4 regions of the Lysinibacillus sp. BS3 genome follow, and region 1 is predicted to be linked to each of the others. Evidence: riboswitches for the same ligand, from Rfam matches in the RefSeq annotation. Region 1 holds a riboswitch; each other region holds the start of a gene.
What was found. A riboswitch is a leader RNA that binds a small molecule or an ion and turns the genes downstream of it on or off. The one in region 1 is predicted to bind cobalamin.
Positions count from the first base shown of each region.

Region 2: linked by a shared signal. The riboswitch ahead of AAJG31_RS01825 (glutaredoxin) and the one ahead of AAJG31_RS23090 (energy-coupling factor ABC transporter permease) in region 1 are both predicted to bind cobalamin.
Region 3: linked by a shared signal. The riboswitch ahead of AAJG31_RS10865 (ABC transporter substrate-binding protein) and the one ahead of AAJG31_RS23090 (energy-coupling factor ABC transporter permease) in region 1 are both predicted to bind cobalamin.
Region 4: linked by a shared signal. The riboswitch ahead of AAJG31_RS15485 (hypothetical protein) and the one ahead of AAJG31_RS23090 (energy-coupling factor ABC transporter permease) in region 1 are both predicted to bind cobalamin.

Region 1 covers NZ_CP154860.1:4,617,791-4,623,234, reverse strand. The annotation lists gene cobJ (precorrin-3B C(17)-methyltransferase) at 1-888, opposite strand, end outside; gene AAJG31_RS23095 ((2Fe-2S) ferredoxin domain-containing protein) at 893-1,264, opposite strand; cobalamin riboswitch at 1,410-1,592, opposite strand; cobalamin riboswitch at 1,845-2,030, shown strand; gene AAJG31_RS23090 (energy-coupling factor ABC transporter permease) at 2,179-2,925, shown strand; gene AAJG31_RS23085 (energy-coupling factor ABC transporter substrate-binding protein) at 2,929-3,201, shown strand; gene cbiQ (cobalt ECF transporter T component CbiQ) at 3,207-3,980, shown strand; gene AAJG31_RS23075 (ATP-binding cassette domain-containing protein) at 3,977-4,813, shown strand; gene AAJG31_RS23070 (S8 family serine peptidase) at 4,961-5,444, shown strand, end outside.
Region 2 covers NZ_CP154860.1:344,334-349,777, reverse strand. The annotation lists gene AAJG31_RS01845 (ATP-binding cassette domain-containing protein) at 1-467, shown strand, start outside; gene AAJG31_RS01840 (DUF2089 domain-containing protein) at 658-1,023, shown strand; gene AAJG31_RS01835 (hypothetical protein) at 1,036-1,422, shown strand; gene AAJG31_RS01830 (hypothetical protein) at 1,432-1,713, shown strand; cobalamin riboswitch at 2,084-2,262, shown strand; gene AAJG31_RS01825 (glutaredoxin) at 2,379-2,603, shown strand; gene nrdI (class Ib ribonucleoside-diphosphate reductase assembly flavoprotein NrdI) at 2,600-2,959, shown strand; gene nrdE (class 1b ribonucleoside-diphosphate reductase subunit alpha) at 2,956-5,049, shown strand; gene nrdF (class 1b ribonucleoside-diphosphate reductase subunit beta) at 5,037-5,444, shown strand, end outside.
Region 3 covers NZ_CP154860.1:2,171,831-2,177,274, forward strand. The annotation lists gene AAJG31_RS10860 (iron ABC transporter permease) at 1-558, opposite strand, end outside; gene AAJG31_RS10865 (ABC transporter substrate-binding protein) at 555-1,523, opposite strand; cobalamin riboswitch at 1,660-1,843, opposite strand; gene AAJG31_RS10870 (acyl-CoA dehydrogenase family protein) at 1,901-3,568, opposite strand; gene AAJG31_RS10875 (long-chain-fatty-acid--CoA ligase) at 3,570-5,072, opposite strand; gene AAJG31_RS10880 (MerR family transcriptional regulator) at 5,065-5,444, opposite strand, start outside.
Region 4 covers NZ_CP154860.1:3,133,578-3,139,021, forward strand. The annotation lists gene AAJG31_RS15465 (C40 family peptidase) at 1-13, shown strand, start outside; gene ytvI (sporulation integral membrane protein YtvI) at 175-1,233, opposite strand; gene AAJG31_RS15475 (hypothetical protein) at 1,324-1,878, shown strand; gene AAJG31_RS15480 (glutathione peroxidase) at 1,959-2,504, shown strand; cobalamin riboswitch at 2,629-2,827, shown strand; gene AAJG31_RS15485 (hypothetical protein) at 2,985-3,542, shown strand; gene AAJG31_RS15490 (cobalamin-binding protein) at 3,526-4,476, shown strand; gene AAJG31_RS15495 (tyrosine-protein phosphatase) at 4,622-5,389, shown strand.

The sequences.
Region 1 (5,444 bases):
AAAGCGCCCTGCATTAGGGTCAGCCGTAAAGTCATTTCGCGCTGTTCCTGTCTCTTGGTTCATTGCCCAAGGTTCATTTTCTTCGCGTAAACGTTGATGTGGACGTAATGGCTGTTTCTCTTCACCCAGGGTATATTTACGTTGGTAACCGCGGGGCGTAATCATCTTATTGTCATAGAAAAATGTTGACGAATTCCCGATAATGACAGTTGTCAACATACCAATATCATGTTCTAGCATTTCTGCTAGTGTTGTCATGGTCACTTCTTGACGTTCTCGATAGGCACTTTTCACAAGCCCAACTGGTGTGTCTGGCGAACGATATTCTAAGAGTATTCGTTGAGCCTCGACAATTTGTCTTGTTCGACGTCCACTTTTAGGATTGTATAAAGCAATGACAAAGTCCGCCATTGCAGCTGCCTCGACACGCTTTGCAATTAAATTCCAAGGTGTTAGATGGTCACTCAAACTGATTGTACAAGCATCATGCATAATAGGTGCACCAAGTATGCTAGCGCATGAATTAATCGCAGAAATCCCAGGAACAATTTCAACTTCAATTCCTGTTGCTTCTGTCCAGCCTAGCTCAATTAACACCTCATAGACTAATCCTGCCATGCCATAGACGCCTGCATCACCACTCGAAATTACTGAGACGATGCTCCCTGCTTCGGCTTGACGAACGGCTTCCTGTGCACGCGACACTTCTTCTGTCATGCCTGTACTAACAATCGATTTTGCACTTACTAAATCTTGAATCAGCTCTACATAGGTTTTATAGCCTATAATCATATCACTTTGTTGTAAAGCCTCTACTGCACGTGTCGTAATATGCTTAAAATCTCCAGGTCCAAAGCCTACTACGAAAATTTTTCCTTTTTGCGCCATGTTGTTACCCCTCTTTCACCTTTTCGATCCCTTTAATGGCAGTTGTTTGAGCAGTACGCTGTAATGTACCTTCACGAAGTGTAAAGACATGTTCGTTGTATAAGGATTCATGATGTAAATCTTGTACTAGTGTTCTAGCATGCTCTGTTGATGGCACACGATACCAGTTTCCTTGAGGATAAGCGATTACCACACAAGCATCCTTGCAGCGTCCATTACAGCGCGTTCTTGTCGTATGTATTTCCTGATCGAGTGCTTGCCGCTGTATCTCATCTCGAATGGCTAAGGTAATTTCCTCCCCATCCTTTTTCATGCAGCTACTGCCATTGCAAATAAAGAGATGTGTTTTCATCCCCTCTAAATTCCAAGTTGTCATCTTCTGTCTCCCCTCATTTGCTTTTTGGAAAAAGAAAAACCTTTACTCTATAACGAAGAGTAAAGGTTTTGTAGAAGCCAAATAAAAACGAATAGAATGAAATACAGGTACTCGCTTTCGCTTCAACTTCTCCCTCCGAAAAGTTTGCATGCACAATCAAATAAGCAGGTTTCCTGACTTAAGCTTCATTTTACTGTCGCACCTTCCCAAGTTTGCACCAGTGGCTTTGCGATTTCATCAGCTATTACAGTAGCGGGGGCTGTATTGGATTTTCACCAATTTCCCTATTATCTCGAGCTATTCGAGCACTTATTGACGTTTTATATGAAATTTTTATTAGAATTTTAAATAGAAAACTGTCTTTATCATATCTTATTATTTTAAAATTTCAATATTTCTTTAAAAATTTATGACAAATTTATCAATTTTGAATGGAACTAGATATGAAATTTATATAAATCTATATAATTTGCGCACAAACTTTTATCAGAATATTCACCGTTGACCTTTAATTTTAAAAATTTTATAAAAGGTATAGCATATTTATGGAAATTCATGTTACACTTTGTCGTGAAATCTCACATTTTGAATGTTTTTCGGTGCAAAGTGTTTGTCATTTTGCTTAAAAGGGAAGCCGGTTTGAGTCCGGCGCGGTCCCGCCACTGTAATAGGGAGCTTTATAGAATATGTCACTGTCCAACGGATGGGAAGACCTATAAAGCATTGAGCTAGAGCCAGGAGACCTGCCGAAAAATAAGTGATCGTTTCAACCTACGAGGATAGGTGTGCGGCTTAGCAGATGAGACTGTTATTTGCTTTTTTAGCTATGCACTTTTCCACCAGTGGAGAAGTGCTTTTTTTAATTACGCACGCAATATTCTAAAAATCTATTAATTAGTTAGGAGGAAAGCTTTTTGAAATTATCATGGTGGAAACTTAGTTATTTTTTACTGGCCTTTTTAATCGTGCCAAAACGTGCCTTTGCCATGCATATCATGGAAGGTTTTTTACCAATCGAATGGGCTATTTTTTGGTGGGTGATCTCTATCCCATTTATCATTCTAGGATTGCGTTCTATTCGAAAAACCATTGATGAAAATCCTGAAACAAAAATGCTTTTGGGGCTTTCAGGAGCCTTTGCCTTTGTGCTATCCGCCCTAAAAATCCCTTCTGTTACAGGTAGTTGCTCTCACCCAACTGGTGTAGGACTTGGGACAGTACTCTTTGGCCCTCTAGCAATGAGTGTAATTGGAACAATCGTTTTATTATTTCAATCTTTATTATTAGCTCATGGAGGAATTACAACTTTAGGGGCTAATGCCTTTTCTATGGCTATTGTTGGTCCTTTTATTGCTTACTTTGTCTTTAAAGGGGCTCAAAAAGTAGGGTTGTCATTTTCACTAGCCATATTCTTTGCAGCTATGCTTGGTGATTTAGGTACATACATTGTGACTTCTGTACAACTAGCACTAGCCTTTCCTTCAGAGGTTGGAGGCTTTATGGCATCCTTTACAAAGTTTGCAGGTATTTTTGCCTTAACTCAAATTCCTTTAGCAGTGAGTGAAGGAATTTTAACGGTCATAGTGATGAATTTCTTGAAAAAATACAATGTTAGCGAATTAAAAACGTTACGTGTTTTCTCAACAAAGGAGGCACATTAACAGATGAAAAAAAATTTATTGTTATTAGCAATTGTTGTGTTGTTAGCCATCATTCCCTTGTTCATACAAAAAGGTGCTGAATTTGGTGGTGCTGATGGAGAAGCAGAAGCCGCTATTGGGGAAATCAATGCGGAATATGAACCATGGTTTGAAAGTCTATGGGAGCCACCAAGTGGTGAAATCGAAAGCTTATTATTCGTGCTACAGGCAGCTATAGGAGCTGGCTTTATTGGCTACTTCATCGGCTATATGCGTGGCAAACACAAAGAAGGTTAACCATTATGTTACTCATTGATAAGTATGCCTATCTGAATAAGCTAGCGTCCGTTCATCCGCTAGAAAAAATGATATTTTCACTTGGACTACTTCTCATAACGCTCATCATGAGAGATGAACGACTTTCACTCATTACATTTTTTGTAATGAGTGCTTTTATCATTTTAGGTGCAAAAATTCCGCTTGCATACTATGGCAAATTATTATTGCTACCTGGCTTTTTCTTATTAACAAGTCTCGTATCTATTTTACTTTCCTTTACATCATCAACGAATACACTCCCTGCCCATATTTGGTCGTTTACATGGAGGAATTGGACTGTCTTTATTGGGAACGCAAGTATGTTAGTAGCGCAACAGCTGTTCTTTATTGTCCTTGGCAGCATTAGTTGTTTATACTTTTTAATTCTAACCACTTCCGTACAAGGAATATGTTATGTGCTACGACAATGGCGACTCCCCTCTTTATTAGTGGAGCTCGTCGAACTAACCTATCGTTTTATTTTTATGTTTTTAGAAAGTATGCAAAATATACATCTCGCCCAGCAAGCACGTCTTGGCTATCATTCACCGATGCAATGGCTACGCTCTGTCTCCATGCTTATTGTGGCATTATTTGTGGAAATGTTTCAGCGTAGCCGAGAGCTCAACAATGCCATGCAATCACGTGGAGGCGATGCCGTCTACTGGCAAGAGATGGGCTCTTATAGCAAGAAAAATTGGCTAGGCATGGCAGCTATTTTACTAGTCCTCATCGTATACGGAGGGTATTTTACATGACAGCATTTTATTTTGAACTCAACCAATTATCTTATGCCTATGCGGATGGTACGAAGGCGTTGTCAGATATTACATTAGACATTCCAAAAGGTAAAAAAATCGCCATACTCGGGCATAATGGCGCAGGAAAATCGACTTTATTTCAACATCTTAACGGTATTTTAAAACCTACAGCTGGGACGATTGTATTCGAAGGCAACGATCTGGAATATAGTCGAAAAGCTTTAAAGGCCCTACGCCAAAAAGTCGGCATTGTTTTTCAGAATGCAGATCATCAGCTTTTTTCAGGGACCGTCAAGCAAGATATAGCATTTGGACCATTGAATCTCGGCTGGTCTACTGAAAAAACGGAAGAAAAAATAGCATGGGCCGTTGCGCAAACCGAAGTGGAAGATTTGCTTGATAAACCCATTCATTTTTTAAGCGTAGGTCAGAAAAAACGTGTAGCAATGGCAGGTGTTTTAGCGATGGAGCCCTCTGTCCTTTTGTTAGATGAACCAACAGCCGGTCTTGATAATTATTATGCTACACAAGTATTACAATACTTAGCCAAATTAGATGATGGTGAGAGAACCATTTTACTAGCAACCCATGACGTTCCTCTCGCCTATGAATGGGCAGATCTAATCATTGTTATGGAGGCTGGAAGAATTATTTATAACGGTGATCCAATCACCTTGTTTTATGAAGACGAATTGTTACATCGCGCGCATCTTGAACGTCCATGGATTTTTGAAATGGTCATAGCTTTGCAAAAAAAGAAGCTATTGCAGGAAAATATCAACATCCCTCGTTCCAAGCAGGAGCTACAACAATTAATAGAACAGATCTAAAGCTTTTAACAAGGCTTGGTTTTTTCGTTATACCTACCAAAAGTTAAAATAGCAAAGAAAAATTTTCCTCCATTACGAAACTTTTCTAATCTTTGTCCGTATTAATATAGTCGAGATTTAATTTATAACACCAAGGAGAGATAACAATTGAAAAGTTGGTATAAAAAATCAGTCGCTGTTGTAGCATCTGCTGCACTCATGGTTCCTGCTGCTTCTGCCTTTGCTGAGGCACCTCAGCATAAAGCGAAAAACATGCTGGCAAACAGTGCGAAACAAACAGAGAAGAATGAAGAAAAATGGATGAGTAAGGATACAATTGTTATCAAGCATTCAGGTCTTGATAAAAACGTACATAAAAAAATTGGCTCCAAGGTCATCCGCTCCATTCCTTCATTAGGGTATGATGTTGTACAACTAAATAAGGGCGTATCGATCGAAAAAGCCGTCTCTTACTATTTAAAGCAAAACGGAATATCAAGTGTATCTCCTAGTTACATCTATCATTCTTTTAATAAAGAAGCTGATCCTAAAAAACAAGAGATGTATCATTTAAACTTACTGCAAATGGATAAGGCACTAGAATTAGCAGGCAACCATGATGTCACAGTTGCTGTCATTGATTCTGGTGTAG
Region 2 (5,444 bases), 440 kb from region 1:
AAGAACCGTTTTTGAATTTCGAGCATTTTAGCAAAGCAGAGCGACAACAGAAAGTAAGGGAATTACTAGACTGTGTAGAGTTAGAGTGGGCAATGGCTCAAAACTATTCCTCACAGCTAAGTGGGGGACAGCAGCAACGAGTCAACATTGCTAGAGCTCTTGCATTAAAGCCGAAACTGATTGTTTTAGATGAGGCCATTAGTAGTCTTGATATGATTTTGCAAAAGACGATTATAGAGCTACTGCAAAGACTTCAAAAAGAGCTACAGCTTGCTTATCTATTCATTTCACATGATTTACAGGCCACACGTTTTATGTCAGATCGCATCCTTGTGATGCAGCATGGTCAGCTAGTGGAGGAGATAGGCAAGGATGGGACATATCAGCACCCCGCTTCACAAGCGTTATACAATGCAATTTTGCCATCACACCCGCGGGAAAGAAAAAAGAAGGATAGACCCAATTAAACAGAAACGCCATTTTGAGAAATTAAAAATGGCGTTTTCTTAATTTTTAAAGCAATATAGAAACAAAAATAAATAAAATTAATCAAGATATTAATTTTATTTATTTTTTAATTAAAATTATTAATTTTATTATTTACATCTTTAATTTCTTTATTATATAATCAGCTTAACTTAAAGGAAGGAGTTCACTATGGCTTATCAAGTAATCACAAATTGTCCTGTCTGCAGTAAAACATTAAAAATTACGAAGTTACAGTGTTCTCATTGTCACACGACCATTGAAAATGAGTTTGAATTGTCGAAGCTAGCATCCTTATCACAGGATCAGCTTCATTTTGTGGAAGTATTTTTAACCTGCCGAGGAAATATTAAAGAGGTTGAAAAGGAACTGGGGGTTTCGTATCCAACAGTTCGAGGCAAGCTAAATGATATTATTTCATCCCTTGGCTATGCTCAAAAGAAGAAAAATGAAGTAGATGAGAAAAAAATTGTAAGCATGCTTGAAAATGGCGAAATCACAACAGATGAAGCCATAAAGCTCTTAAAAGACGAATAGGGAGGAACGACCATGAAAGAGGAAATTACAAAAGTGTTAACGATGATTCAAGAGGGCAAAATTGATGCGGATAAAGGATCAGAGCTGATTCAAGTGCTACAACAGAAAGAAGAATCAGAGAATAAATTTGTGGAAAAAACAAAGTATTTAGATAAAACGTTAAAGGTCCGTGTTGTATCCACCGAAAATGATAATGTCACGGTAAATTTACCAATTAAACTTGTCAAAGCCGTATTGATGGCAGGACACAGCATCGCTGCAAGTATTCCGCAATCTGAAAAATACGTAAAAGATATCGACATCAATCTTCTTCTTGAAGCAATTGAAAATGAACTAGATGGACAAATTGTAGATATAAAATCAGCAAACGGAGATTCCGTTGCAGTCTTCATTGAGTAGAGGCGACGAATGATGCATGTAAAAGTGAAAGCAAAAGACGTTCGCTTTACCGTCCCTGTTCCCTATACTGTGCTAACCATTGTCCTCTCCATTTTAACTTCTAAATGGATTCAGCAACAAGCCAATAAGTGGACAAAGGCATACTTCGATAAAAAGAAAATAGACTTTACCTTTCCCCTCATCGACAAAGAAATGTTAAAGCCGATTATCAAGGAACTACAAAATTATAAAGGACTTGTGCTAGTCGATGTCAAAGCTCAGGACGGGACTGAGGTTAAGGTTAGACTATAATCCCAATGATAGAATGGTAAGAGCATGTTATGATAAAAGCATGCTCTTTATTAATGTAATGAGCATCATTTGAAATGGGTAAGAGATGATCATTATTTCAGGACTTACGATAGAGACAACTATTTTTCAATGGTACATAAAATAGAAGATTTCTTTAAACTCAAATTAGAATTCTAGATCCATTTTAATAGAAAATCACGTACATCGTTAAAAATAGATTTTTGATTTGGGTATAAGTGATTAGTGGTAATCTATTTGGAACTACATAATTAAAAATACTGAATAATCCAAAAATAAAGAAGTTTAGAATCTAGATTTACTTTTCATTTGAAGGATGGTAAACTTAAAACTATTGAACAACAACAATATATTGTGTTCGTTTTACTAAGGTACTACTATATGTAGTTTAAAAGGGAAGTTCGGTACAATTCCGACGCTGTCCCCGCAACTGTTAAGCTGACGATGATAGCATCCACTGTGCATGCGCATGGGAAGGAAATCAGAGAATGAAGCAAAGCCAGGAGACCTGCCTTTATAAAACAAATTAATCATTTCTTCGGGGATTAAGAGATGGGAACGTCGGTATTTTTAGTATGTTAACGTTTCCATTTTAGCTATCTCTCTTAAAGAGATAGCCTTTTTATTTTATGAAAAGAGGGATTTCTATGAAACTTTATACGAAAACAATTTGTCCAAAATGCCTGTGGGTAAAATCTGAATTACAACGTGCAGGACTTGAAGCAGAAATTGTTAACATTGATCACGATGAACAAGCTAAGCAAACCATTATAGATGCAGGTTTTTTAAGTGTGCCTGTTTTAGAAATGAATGAAACCTTTATAGGAGATGTTCAGGAAATTGTTTCTCAAATTGAGTTGATTACCCTATGATCGTTTATGCAAGTCGTACAGGCAATGTCCGAAATGTTGTATCCAAATTAAAGGCAGAAGCTATCGAGCTCTCTGAAGAATTGCGACTGAATAAGCCGTATCTTTTAATTACCTACACAGATGGTTTAGGTGACATTCCAGCGAAGGTGCAACGCTTTTTAGAAAAAAACAGAGATTTTTGTAAAGGAGTAGTTGCCAGTGGCAATAGTAACTTTGGCCATCATGTATTTGGCGCTGCTGGTGAGAAAATTGCTACTACCTATCATGTACCCTTAGTAAGGAAATTAGATTTACGAGGCAATCAAACAGATTATGAAGCAATACAAACGTTTTATGAAACGAGGGTAATGAGATGAAAACCTATTTAAAGCTTAATAATGACGTACTGAATCGTTATAGTACAACTGGATTACTTGAGTTAGAAAAAGATCGTGAAGCTACGCGCCGCTACTTTTTAGAGTATGTCAACGTACGTTTGCGTTATTTTATAGATATTGAGGAAAAAATCCGCTATTTAGTTGATGAGGGCTACTATGAGAAAGCATTTATCGACATGTACGAAATGGAATTTATTAAGAAGTTGTATAAAAAAGCCTATGATTATAATTTCCGTTTCCCATCCTTTATGAGCGCCAGCAAGTTTTATGATAGCTATGCTATGAAAAGTCGTGACGGCGAAGAGATTTTAGAAAAATATGAGGATCGTATTGTTATTATTGCTTTGTATTTAGCTCAAGGCAACACAGCTTTAGCAGAACGTTCTGTCGAAGCGATGATGGAAGCCTATCAACCTGCCACACCAACTGCATTGAATAGTGGCAAGAAAGCACGTGGTGAATTAGTAAGCTGCTTTAAATTATCAATGGATGACTCCATGAATAGTATTGCTGAAAATATTGGCTATTGTTTAGAGCTATCACGCCTTGGTGGTGGAGTTGGGGTCAACTTAACAGATTTACGTCCATTAGGTGATCCAATTAAAGAGATATTAAATCGTGCAAGTGGTGTCATCCCAGTAGCGAAACTGTTAGAAAATTCTTTCAGTTATTCTAATCAGTTAGGGCAACGAAATGGCTCAGGTGTTGTCTATCTAAATATTTTCCATGCAGACATAGAAAATTTCATTTCATCAAAAAAACCAAATGCTGATGATAAAATTCGCCTCGCTACCCTTTCAACAGGGATTATTATACCTAGTATTTTCTTCGAACTGATGAAACGTGATAAGGATATCGTTTTGTTTAGCCCATATGATATTTTTAAAGAATATGGCAAACGTATGTCTGAAATTTCCATTTCAGACATGTACTACGAGCTACTTGATAACCCTAAAATTCGTAAAATTAAACGTTTAAATGCACGTAAGCTTTACACAGAGGTGAAAAAAGCACAATTTGAATCAGGCTATCCGTTTGAAATCTTTGATGATAATGTCAATAAGGTACATCCTTTAAAAAATATTGGACGTGTCAAAATGTCCAATTTATGTACAGAAATCTTACAAGTACAAGAGACAAGTATCATTACGGACCAGGATCAACCAAATGACTATGGATTAGATGTATCGTGTAACTTAGGTTCCATCGATATCCATGCAGCAAGTAAAGTCAATGATTTCGGCGCATTAGTCGATACAGCCATGCACCTATTAACGAATGTATCGCAAATGACGCACATTAAGAATGTACCGTCTGTTGCAAAAGCCAATCAATTAATGCATTCAGTAGGGCTTGGCTGTATGAACCTCCATGGGCATCTCGTGACAGAAGGCATCCTGTACGGCTCAAAAGATTCCATTGATTTCATGGATCACTTTATGGAAGCGATGAACTATTATTCTCTGAAATCTTCGATGGAAATGGCGAAAGAAAAAGCTGCAACCTTCTACCGATTTGAGGACAGTGATTATGCATCAGGTAGCTATTTTGACCAATATATCAATAAAACTGAAGAAGAACTATCGCCTGCTGTGTTGAAGGCGCTTGGCAATATTCCAATCATCACAAACAAGATGTGGGAAACGTTAAAGCAGGATGTAATGCAGTACGGTCTATTCCATTCCTATCGTTTGGCTATTGCCCCAACTGGTAGTATTTCATATATTCGTAGCTGTACGGCTTCAATCGCACCATGTACAGAGCGCGTAGAGGTTCGTGATTACGCCGATAGTAGAACCATTTATCCAATGCCTCATTTAACAAATGACAATAGTCATTTATATGTGGAGGCGTATGATGTGAATCCTTATGATTTAATTGATTTATATGCAGCTTCTCAAAAGCACGTTGACCAAGGTATTTCCATGACGCTTTATGTAAAGGACAATTGGACAACCGAACAATTGGCTAAAGTATACATTTATGCGTGGATAAAGGGCATTAAGTCTGTTTACTATGTTCGTCAACGATTACAAAGCTTAGAGGAGTGTGTAGCATGTCAAATATAATTTATGAGGCAGTCAATTGGAATAAGGCAACAAGTGAGCTTGCCCAAATATTTTGGGACCAGCAATGGAAGCAAATTTGGTTTCCAGAAGAAATTGCGGTCAGTAAAGATATTAAACAATGGAAAAGCTTTGAGCATCAGGACACATATAAAAAAGTATTTGCAGGATTAACCTTACTGGATACTGTACAAACAAATATCGGGATGAATCGTGTTGCTGCTTATACAGACGATTTACAGGAAAAGGCTGTCCTAACCGTTTTTGATGCATTCGAGGCGATACATGCCAAGTCCTATTCTTATATTTTCACAACGCTTTGTACAAACGAAGAAATCGACGAGCTATTTGAATGGGTTAAGAAAAATGAATTTCTACAGTATAAGGCCAATAAAATA
Region 3 (5,444 bases), 2.3 Mb from region 1:
ACGCATCGAAACAGAACCAAGTAGCCAGCCTATTACCTGACGTAATTCTTCACCAGATAAGGCAATCATTAATGAAATAAGGGAACCTAAAAAAGAACTAAAAATAACACCTGTTAATATCAACGTTTCCATTTTTAATGAGCGGTCTACGAGTCTAGCAAAGCTCATAACAACTACCATCGTAATGATAGCACCAATCATACTGAAGATTGGCAGCGCATACAAACCGACAACAGGTATAGAAATACTAAAAAAGATCGTTAAAACAGCACCAACAGAAGCCCCTGATGAAACCCCTAGTGTATATGGATCTGCTAATGGATTTTTTAATAAACCTTGGAAAGCTGCTCCAGCAATAGCTAGAGATGCGCCTACTAGTCCCGCTAATAACACGCGAGGCAAACGAATTTTCCAAAAGATATTGGCGGCTGTTTCATCAACCGCCTCATTCCACAATACTTCTAGTGGAATATGAACTGAGCCTATCGCTACGCCACACCAGATGCTAATAAGAAGAAGCGTACATGTTAGTGTATAGGCTAGTGCTATTTTTTTCACTTAAATACCTCAGGATAGATCGCTTTTGCTAATTCTTCTAGACCTTCTGCTAAACGTGGCCCTTGACGACTTGTTGTACTTTCATCTACCTGCACAATCGCATTATTTTTTACGGCATTAATCGTATCAAAGCCCGCACGTTTTGGTATTTTCGTTAAAATATCTGGTACATAATGATATGTCACCACGATGACATCTGGATTTTTTGCGATAATTTGTTCTGCATCAATTTTATACCAATTATCGCCATCTACAGCTACATTCTCTGCATTGATCATTTCAAGCATAGCGTTCATAAATGTGCCATTGCCAGCTGTATAAATATCTGGCTCATCTGATGCTTCAACTAACACTTTTTTGGGTTCAACATCCTTGACTTTAGACAAAACTTCTTCTACTTTTGCCTTCATATTCGCAACAATTTTTTCTGCCTCTGGTAATTTCCCTGTAGCACGTCCAAGTTGCTCAATTGTTGTATATGTTTCATTAAAGTCTTGTGCATTTTTTACAACAAATACTTTCAAACCTGCTGATTCAAGCTGTGCAATAGCCTCTTCTGAAAGAGACATGCTAGATTCGTGTGAAAAAACGATATCTGGTTTTAAGGCAATAATTTTTTCAATATCGTATTCCATACCGCCAACCTTATCCTTCTCAGTTGCCTCTGGCGGATAATCGTCGTTGTCCGTAACACCAACTATTTCATCATTTAAACCTAGTCCAAAAAGGATTTCAGTATTACTTGGAATAAGTGAAACAATTTTCTCAGGAGGTGCTTCAAGTGTAATGTCCTTACCAAGGGCATCTGTTATCGTCATTGGGAATGTTGCTTCATCCACCTGTGCTGTTTCTTGCTGTGTTTGCTGCTCGTTAGATGGCTTGTTATCTTTTGCTTCCTGCCCACAAGCAGCTAGCAAGCCTACTGCTAAAAATGCTGATAATCCTATTTTCCAAAATTTCTTCATGTGAATCCTCCTTCGTTGATCCGTGCGACATTTCGCTTTATTCTACATCAAAATAAAACCCCTCATCTTTGATCGATGAGGGGGCAAAATCGCACCAAAAAAACTGATACAAAATCCACCACCCTATCCTCGTAGGTTGTCATGTCGTTATAAAGGCAGGTCTCCTGGCTAGTGCTACTTGCGATTTTTCAAGCCTTCCCGAAATCTTCAGTGGCATCATTTGAAAAAACTCACACTTACAGTGGCGGGACCGCATCGGAATTACACCGATTTCCCTTTTCACTTTACTTAAGTAAAGAACCTTTATAATATTCAGTTGATTTCATTATACATGAAAATGAAAAAAGTCGCCTCCATTCAAGACGACTCCCCGGCCATTATACAATTTCAGAAAAGTATTGGACTGTTTTCATTTGAGCACCCATTTCTCTTAATGACCATGTCTGTTCTAAATAAACGTCCGCTAGTTTTTCATATTTCCCACCAAATTTATGTGCCCACTCAACCGCTATGACACTTTCATAAAGGTGAGCCATTTTTTCCGCCATACCCTTAGCTTCAAAAGTTTTCGTTGCCTCGTCTAAAGCGCTAAAAATTTGCAGTTTCACAGACATATTCGCCAATTGTTCTTTAACGATTTGTACTAGTGAGCTGTCAGCTAATTTGTCTAATCGTTCCTCCATCTCCTGTACAAACAGTTCATGAGCATGAAACTTATCTACTAAACGAATGAGTTCTAAGGCCAAAATATTAGCCGTACCCTCCCACACCGTTAACACTTGGGCGTCTCTTAATAAGCGGGGCGTTACAAAGTCTTCTATATAGCCATTACCTCCGTGTAATTCAATTGCCTCACTAGCATAATGAACAGCTTGCTCTGCTGTTTCCTTTTTCATAATGGCAATATATAAACGATTCATAATAAGATCTTGCTGAGTTCCCTGTCCACTTGTCACTTTATCGTATAATTGGATAAGATCAAAAACTGTCGCTACTTCCACGTGCAACTTAGCTGCAAATTTCCCTAAAGTATCCTGAATCATAGGGTACTGTGTTAAGGGCTTGCCAAATGCATGTCGATTGCTTACATAATGTTTTGCCTCTAAGAAGCCGCGACGCATAATACCAATTGAAGCGACTGCATTACAAATTCTAGAGAGATTTAGTGCTTCTAGCATATAATAAATCCCTTTATTTTGCTCCCCTACAACATAGGCAAGTGCACCATCAAATTCTACCTCACCAGAGGGAACTGCCCGAACGCCTAGCTTATCTTTCAGTCGGCGAATACGTAAATGATTTGTTGTTCCATCTTCTTTGCGCCAAGGAACTGCAAACAATGTTAAGCCTTTGGAACCTGCTGGCGCACCTTCTAGTCGTGCTAATACCATCGCTACACCACACATGCCCGCATTGGATGCAAAATATTTTTCACCATATAGACGATAAGCAGTGCCATCCTTTCTCGCCTCCACCACATTTGCACCTACGTCAGAGCCCCCTTGACGTTCTGTTAAAAAGGTCGCACCTTCATATAAATCTGTGTCACCTGTTGCACACACATGTGGTAAAAAACGCTGCTTTACCTCTTCATCTGCATAATGATCTAATAGATAGGCAGTTGCCATTGTCAATGTTACTGGACAATAAAAACCGGGCTCTGCATGTGATAGCAAATAACCTTGTGCAAAGCTATAAACATAATTCCCCTTGTGTCCTAGCTGCGGAATATGCTTGTGTACATAGCCTACAATCCCAGTATTATATGTCTCTTCAATCGTTTTTTTATAGCCATCATTAACCCAAACCTCCGATATCTCTTCACCATAGGCATCATATTTTTGAAGGCGAGGCTCACCCTGCCTATCTGTATGTTTTGCCCTCGCATCAATATCACCTGCACATAGCTCACCAAAATCTGTTAACTCTCGTTGGGCATAGGATAAAAACTCTTTATCTAACATCATTTCTACTATTTTTTGAAGCGTGTCATCTTCAGTAAAAAAGTTCGTAGTACGCATTGCTTCTTGTTGTAATACTTTCATGCTATCTCACCTCTTGCCCCTTTAAATTTTGTTTTAATATTTTGCCTGATGCATTGCGTGGTAGCGCTTCTACTTTTTCAAAAATACGTGGTATTTTAAACTTTGCAAGATGCTCCTCTAAATAAGCTTTCAAAGCTTCCTCATGGATGTCTTGTTTAGCAGAATACACCGCCTTTACAGTTTCCCCCCATTGCGGATGTGGTACACCAATTACCGCAACCTCGAATATACCTTCAAAGCTCAATAAACAATCTTCAATTTCTTTCGGATAAATGTTGACACCTCCCGAAATAATGACATCCTTTTTACGATCTACGATCCAAATAAAACCATCTTCATCCTTGCGAGCTAGATCTCCGGTTTTTAACCAACCATCAATAAAGGCTTCATTAGTAGCTACTTCATCCTTATAGTAGCCAAGCATGTTGCCCTCACCCAACAAGACAATTTCCCCTACTTCGCCTACATTTACATCTTCTCCACTGTCATTCACAATACGCAACTCTGTACCAAGTGGCGCCCGCTGACCAATACTTCCTGCCTTTGCTTCATGCTCCTTGCCAAATAATAATGAACCACTTGGACCTGCCTCTGTTAATCCATATACACAAGTCAAATTATTTGTGCGGAATGCCTGCTGAATGAACCGAACCTCACTTTGAGATAACGGTGCCCCACCATAGACCCACCATTTCATAGAAGACAAATCTGCCGAATGTAGCCTTGGCAGTTGTGCCGTTAATAAATAAGCAACAGGTGCACCAAAGAAATGTGTTGTTTTCTCCTTTTCAATGGAATCAATGAATAAATCGGGTGTAAAAGTTGGTGTTAATACATTTGTTGAGCCTACCAATACACCCGCCATTAAAAATAAATGTAATGGTGCAGAGTGTGTTAATGGCATCATAAGCAAAATACGGCTCTCAGGCTTTACCTCCATTTCAACAGCTATCATTTGCGCCACTGTTAAAATATTACGGTAGCTAAATAACACACCCTTTGGTTTTCCTGTCGTGCCAGATGTATATAAAATCGTGGAAGGGTCATCCTCTTGTAACTGACAATCAATTGTTTGTGTACTAGCATTTTGAAGCATTGATTCATACTGATGCCATCCCACTTTTTCTTGACCTGTTTTAATTTTTAACGGAATACCGGCTAGCTGTTCAACTGCTGCAAAAATAACCTCATGTACGACAATTGCCTTCGCCTCTGCATGCTGCGCCACGTACTCTACTTCTTGCAATGTAAACTTCGCATTGACTGGTACAACGATCGCTCCAATACGCTGAATAGCAAAGTAACTGACAACAAACTCTAAAACATTTGGCATAAAAATTAAAACCTTATCCCCCTGCTTTACTCCCTGCTCTAGTAAAGCATGACTAAAACATGTCACCTGCTTATCTAAATCTTGGTAGGTTACTCTTCTGCCATGACAAATAACGGCTTCATTTTTCGGATACTTACGGGCATTACGTGCTAATAAATTGGAACTATTCATCTTGCATCTCTCCCTTTAAAGTCACTAATTTTTCGCTAAACATGCCATGCATTTGTTGTAACTCACGCTTCATCTGCGTCAGCTCAGCTATTTTACTGTCAATCTCTTGAATTTTTTGTTCCCCGTATTCAACCGTTCGCTCTAATTGCTGAATTCCTGAGCGATCAAAATCAAATAGTAGAACCATCTCTTTGATTTCCTCCAACGAAAATCCGTATCGCTTGCCTCTGAAAATAAGCTTGAGTTTCGCCAATTCTTTTTTGGAAAAGGTTCGTTGGTTGGTAGATGAACGATGGGGGCAAAGAAGCCCAAGTTCCTCATAATAACGAATTGTCCGCGTAGACACATTAAACTCCTTTGCTACCTCCTGAA
Region 4 (5,444 bases), 1.5 Mb from region 1:
ACGTATTCAATAGGCCTCACTAATATATAGACGGTTGAGATAAGAAAAAGGTCATCTTTGTAGAGAAAAATATACAAAGATGACCTTTTTTGTTTTTGGAATGCTATTCTTTCAAAGAAACAAGACGACTACTTCTATTCTTGAAAAGAGACTTTCCTGCATACTAAATTGATATTAAATTTTAAAATTTACTTTGATGACACCTGTCTCTTTCAAGGCAATAAAGAAAATAATAACGAATGGGCCGACAAGTAAACCGATAATACCAAATAACTGTAGACCTATGAACATGGAAATTAATGTTGGTAAAGTGGATAAACCGATATGGTCTCCCATTAATTTAGGCTCGACTACTCGACGAATAATAAGTAAAATAGCAGCTAAGATGAATAATTTTACAGCTATAGAGGTGTTTCCCATCAACAGGTGGTAAAGTCCCCATGGCGCTAGAATAATGATAGAGCCTAGGAATGGTACAATATCTATTAACCAGATAATAATCGTCATTGTTACTGCATATTTCGGTTGGATTAATAGCAGTCCAATGAGTGTGACGCCTCCAATAATAAAGCTTACAAATAAGTGAGCCTTCATATAGCCAAATGTTGCATCTTTTAAGCGATTTAAAATAATTTTTATCTTCTTTGCTGTATTGGGCTTTAAATATTTATAAGTGATTTGCTTTAACTTAGGCAAATCAAGCATAAATAGGAATAGCGCAATCATATAAACGAGAAGACTGATAAATAGGCTGGGTATCTCTGAAAAGAAGGCAGAAACTTTGCTATAATTAAAGAAGCTTAAAAAGGATTCTTCGACTTTCTTTATGAAATCCATAGTGGTTTTTTGAAGCGAAGCACTTACTTCAGGTGGAAAGTCTTCTGTGTATTTAGAAATATTTTCTTGCATATGAAGCCACATATCTGATAGCTTGGAAATATAATAGGGAGCTTGCTTAGATAGTAAAATTATTTGTGTCATTATTTGTGTAATAGAAAGATAACAAATAATAGATATAACAATAACACTCACTATGTAAATAAAAGCAACTGCTATTTTCCGTGACATTTTCCATTTCCGTTTAAAGAACATGACAATTGGTTCTAAGAAAAATGCACTAATCCCAGCAAGTATTAAAGGCATGGACACTGGGATAACAAAATAGGCAGCTAGAAGTAGTGATATTATCACAATCAACCGAAAAATCAATTTCCTAGCATTAAATTTATTCATAAACTCACCTTCTTTGCGAAAAAAATTAAGTTAAGTGTACCATAAATCAAATTTTATTACGTTCTGAAACAATAAAGGTAGGGATGAATTATGGAAAAAGAGATTTTGCAACTTTTTAGTAATCTAACAGAGCATGATCGCGATATTCAATATGAATCTTACGAGGAATTAATAAAAATTATGCAAGAACCCGTAGATTGGACATATGCAGTTTGGGAACAGCTAATAAAAGCTCTTACATACAATAATGGTTATTCTCGTGCACGTGCTGCACAAATTTTATGCGCTTTAGCTGCAAAAAGTGATCCAGAAGAAAGGGTCTTGGAGGATTTTTTAAAGATTTGGGCTGTGACTTACGATGAACAATCTGCTACGGCAAGGCATGCATTACAAGCAATTTGGAAAATTGGACAGGCGGGTCCAGTACAAAGAGATTTGGTTGTATCGTATCTAGCTAAAAGATTTCAAACATGTATAGATGAAAAACAGCCATCTCTTATTCGTCAGGATATTATAATGTCATTTAAAAAGTTATATGATCAAACAAATGACTCGAAATTATTAGATATTGCCCATCGTTTAATTAATGAAGAACAAGATGCTAAATATAAAAAGAAGTATAAGTCAGCCATCCGTTCAAAGTAGCGAGGTGGTGTTTTTTTGTGCAAATTCTTTGATGAACGATAGAATAGTCAACTATAATGAATGAAAAAAGGGGATTATGCATGAGCATTTATAATTATCTAGTTCGGAAGCCTAATGGCGAAATTTTATCGATGGAAACATATCGTGGAAAAACAATGTTAATTGTTAACACGGCAAACCAATGCCGATTTACATATCAATTTGAAGACTTACAGAAAATGTATGATAGATATGGAAAAGAGAATTTTGTAGTTCTTGGATTCCCTTGTGATCAATTTGGCCATCAAAATCCTGAAGATGGGGAGGAAACTAAGCATCTATGCAAGGTAAACTATGGGGTCACATTCCCGATTTTTGAGCTTGTACAGGTAAATGGAGAGGCTACCCATCCACTCTTTAATTATTTAAAGCATGAAGTGGATTACCGAGAGTTTGGGAAGGCAAGTATGCAGGAGAAAATGTTGGCAGAAGCAATTGTTCAACTTGCCCCAAGCTTTTTAGATGGTCGTAATATTCGCTGGAACTTTACAAAATTTCTAGTAGATGCTAATGGTAAGACCGTCGCACGCTTTGAACCAACAGATTCACAGCTCGATATTGAAAAAGCAATTGAAACACTATTATAGTAAATTTCTTAATAATGTAAAAATTTGTTAGGGTTTTCTCTTCAAGTAGAAATAATGCTATATTTTAAAACTGTGTACAGCTATTTTTTCTGAAGCATATATGATAAACTGCTTTACAAATGAAATATTCTTGCAGAATAAAGGTGCTAATTAGCATAATCGGGAATCCGGTGAAAAACCGGAGCTGTTTCCGCAACTGTAAGTGCAGCCATTATAAAGATTTACCACTGTCTCAAAGAAGATGGGAAGGTCCTTTATAACACATTCGTTTCATGTGACGAACTGTACAAGCCAGGAGACCGACCTTTATTTGAACGTATAAAAACTTCTCGGAAGCTAGGAGGATATACGGCAAATACATAGGCTTTGTCCAGTTTGATGGCTCATTATGTTATTTTTGTCGTTCCTTTGCAAAAAGGAGCGACTTTTTTATGCCTTTCAAATAAGAATTTTTCATTATAGAAAATAGGGGGGAAGCAAGTGAAAAAAGATGCCCGTTATTCTTGTTATCCATTTATGCGTGAGAAAGCTTCAACGGTCGATTTTGAAATTCGAACAGATAGTCTGACAACACATCTAGGAGTTGCATTAGCTGCGGTAAAAAAAGAGGATGTTCAAGTTGTTGCTGAGGATTTATTGCTTATGTTACCTATGGCTTATCATGTGAATGGCTCAGTACGTGGGAAATTAGCAGTAACTGAAGAGGATTTATCTTGGTTAAGTGAACGTTATGATTTTTACGTTCGCCATGTGAAGGAAGAGATTCAAAGTTTTGTTTTACCTCAAGGAACAGAGGCTGCTGCAGCCTTACATCTTTGTCGCAGTGAGGCAAAAAAATCATATCGTACTTTACACAAAGTATCAGAAGAACGAGAGGTTCCAGCTATTCTTTTCGATTACCTTGGTTTATTAGCTAATGTATGTTTTGTCATGGCTGTTTTTATGAATCAGCAAGCTGGAATAGCGGAAATACCGTTTATTAGTAAATCCTACCCAATGAAAAAGAAAAAGGAGAATAACAATGAAAAAAGTATTTAATTTCCAATGGCTATCAGTGCTCTTACTTGCACTGGTATTAGCAGGCTGTGGCACTGCTGAAGATACAAAAAATAAAGATGCTTCGCAAGATACACAACAAGCAGAGAAAACAAGCTATAAAGTGACAGATGACCGTGGAGTGGAAATAGAGTTTAAAGAAGTACCAAAAACAGTTGTATCTTTACAACCAAGTAATACTGAAATTTTGTTTGCTTTAGGTGTTGGCGATAAAATTGTAGGAGCAACTGAGTACGATACTTACCCAGAGGAAGCACAAAAAATTGAACGTGTCTCTGATACTATGAACTTTAACAGTGAAAGAATTATAGCGTTAAAGCCAGATGTTGTCATTGCTTATACAATAGGTGATAAGGATGCCCTAAAGCCGCTTGAGGACGCAGGAATTAAAGTGTTTGTTATTCAATCTGCGACTACTTTCGACGATGTTTATGGAGATATCGAACAAATTGCTGCTGTGATGGATGTTCCTGATAAAGGAAATAAATTAAACGAAGAGATTAAAGCGAAAATTGCTGAAGTACAAACGAAGGTGAAGGATGTAAAAACGCCGAAAAATGTTTATTTAGAGGTTAGCCCTAAGCCAGACATATATACAGCAGGCTCTAGCACTTTCCAGCAAGAAATATTAGATGCAGCTAATGTTAATAATGTTTTTTCTGACTTGAATAGCTGGGCAAAAGTGAATGAGGAAGATGTTATTGCGAAAAATCCAGATGTTATTTTAACAACAGTAAACTATACAGAAGATCCAATAGGAGAAATTCTTGGACGAGATGGTTGGAATACTGTGAAAGCTATTCAAAACAAAGCGGTATTGTCCATTGATACAGATATCTCTAATCGACCTGGTCCGCGTATTGGTGAAGCTGTAGAATTAGTAGCGAAGGCTGTGTACCCAGAGTTATTTAAATAAGAAATGTTTCCATGCTAGCTGTCAGCCATTCAGCTAGCATTTTTTATGTGGTTTAAATTATTACCTAGCGTGAAAATTGGAATTAATGTAGTTTGTTCTTTAAAATAAAAGTAAGTATGCTTGATAATCTTAGGAGGTGTAGTGATTGGAGCAATTAGAGACAAAGGTAATTCCATTTGAAGCAGTCTATAATTTCCGAGACATGGGTGGATATAAAACAAAAGATGGGCGTAGGGTAAAGAACGGTTTATTTTACCGCTCAGCTGCCCTTGGAAAAATGACACTGGCGGATAAAGAGCTATTTGAAACGTTAGGGATTAAAACCATTTTTGATTATCGCGATAACAATGAGGCGTATCATAATCCTAACCCAGTGTTCTCGCATGCTCAATATATACAAATCCCAGCGAAGGGTAATCATGGTTTTGAAATGCCAACCAATGCTGGTGGTAGAGATTTCTATAAAGTGGTAAGCCCTGAGATGTTTCGGGATTTTTATGCACAAATGCCTTTTAACAATCTTTCATTTAAAGAGTTAATGCAAACGATTCAAAATCCTAATAATCTAGGTCTTGTACATCATTGCGCAGTTGGTAAGGACCGAACGGGTATTGGAGGAGCACTTATTTTACTAGCTTTAGATGTACCTGAGGAGACTATCATGGAGGATTATTTAGATACTAATATACATTTACGTCCAATGGTAGAACGAATGGCTCAGGCTATTCAGCATCAGTATAATGAGCAAGAACTACAGCAATTTTATGCATTAATGTCCGCCCGTGAAGACTATTTACAAGCAGCATTGGATGCGATGGATCGTCGCTATGGTTCTAAGACTGGGTTTTTAGAGCAGGAATTTGGCCTAACAATTGAAAAACGAGAGCAATTACAATCTTATTGCTTAATTTAAAAATGAGCCCTTTCACACGATGTGAAAGGGATTTTTTATGTGGAAGCGCTGTCTT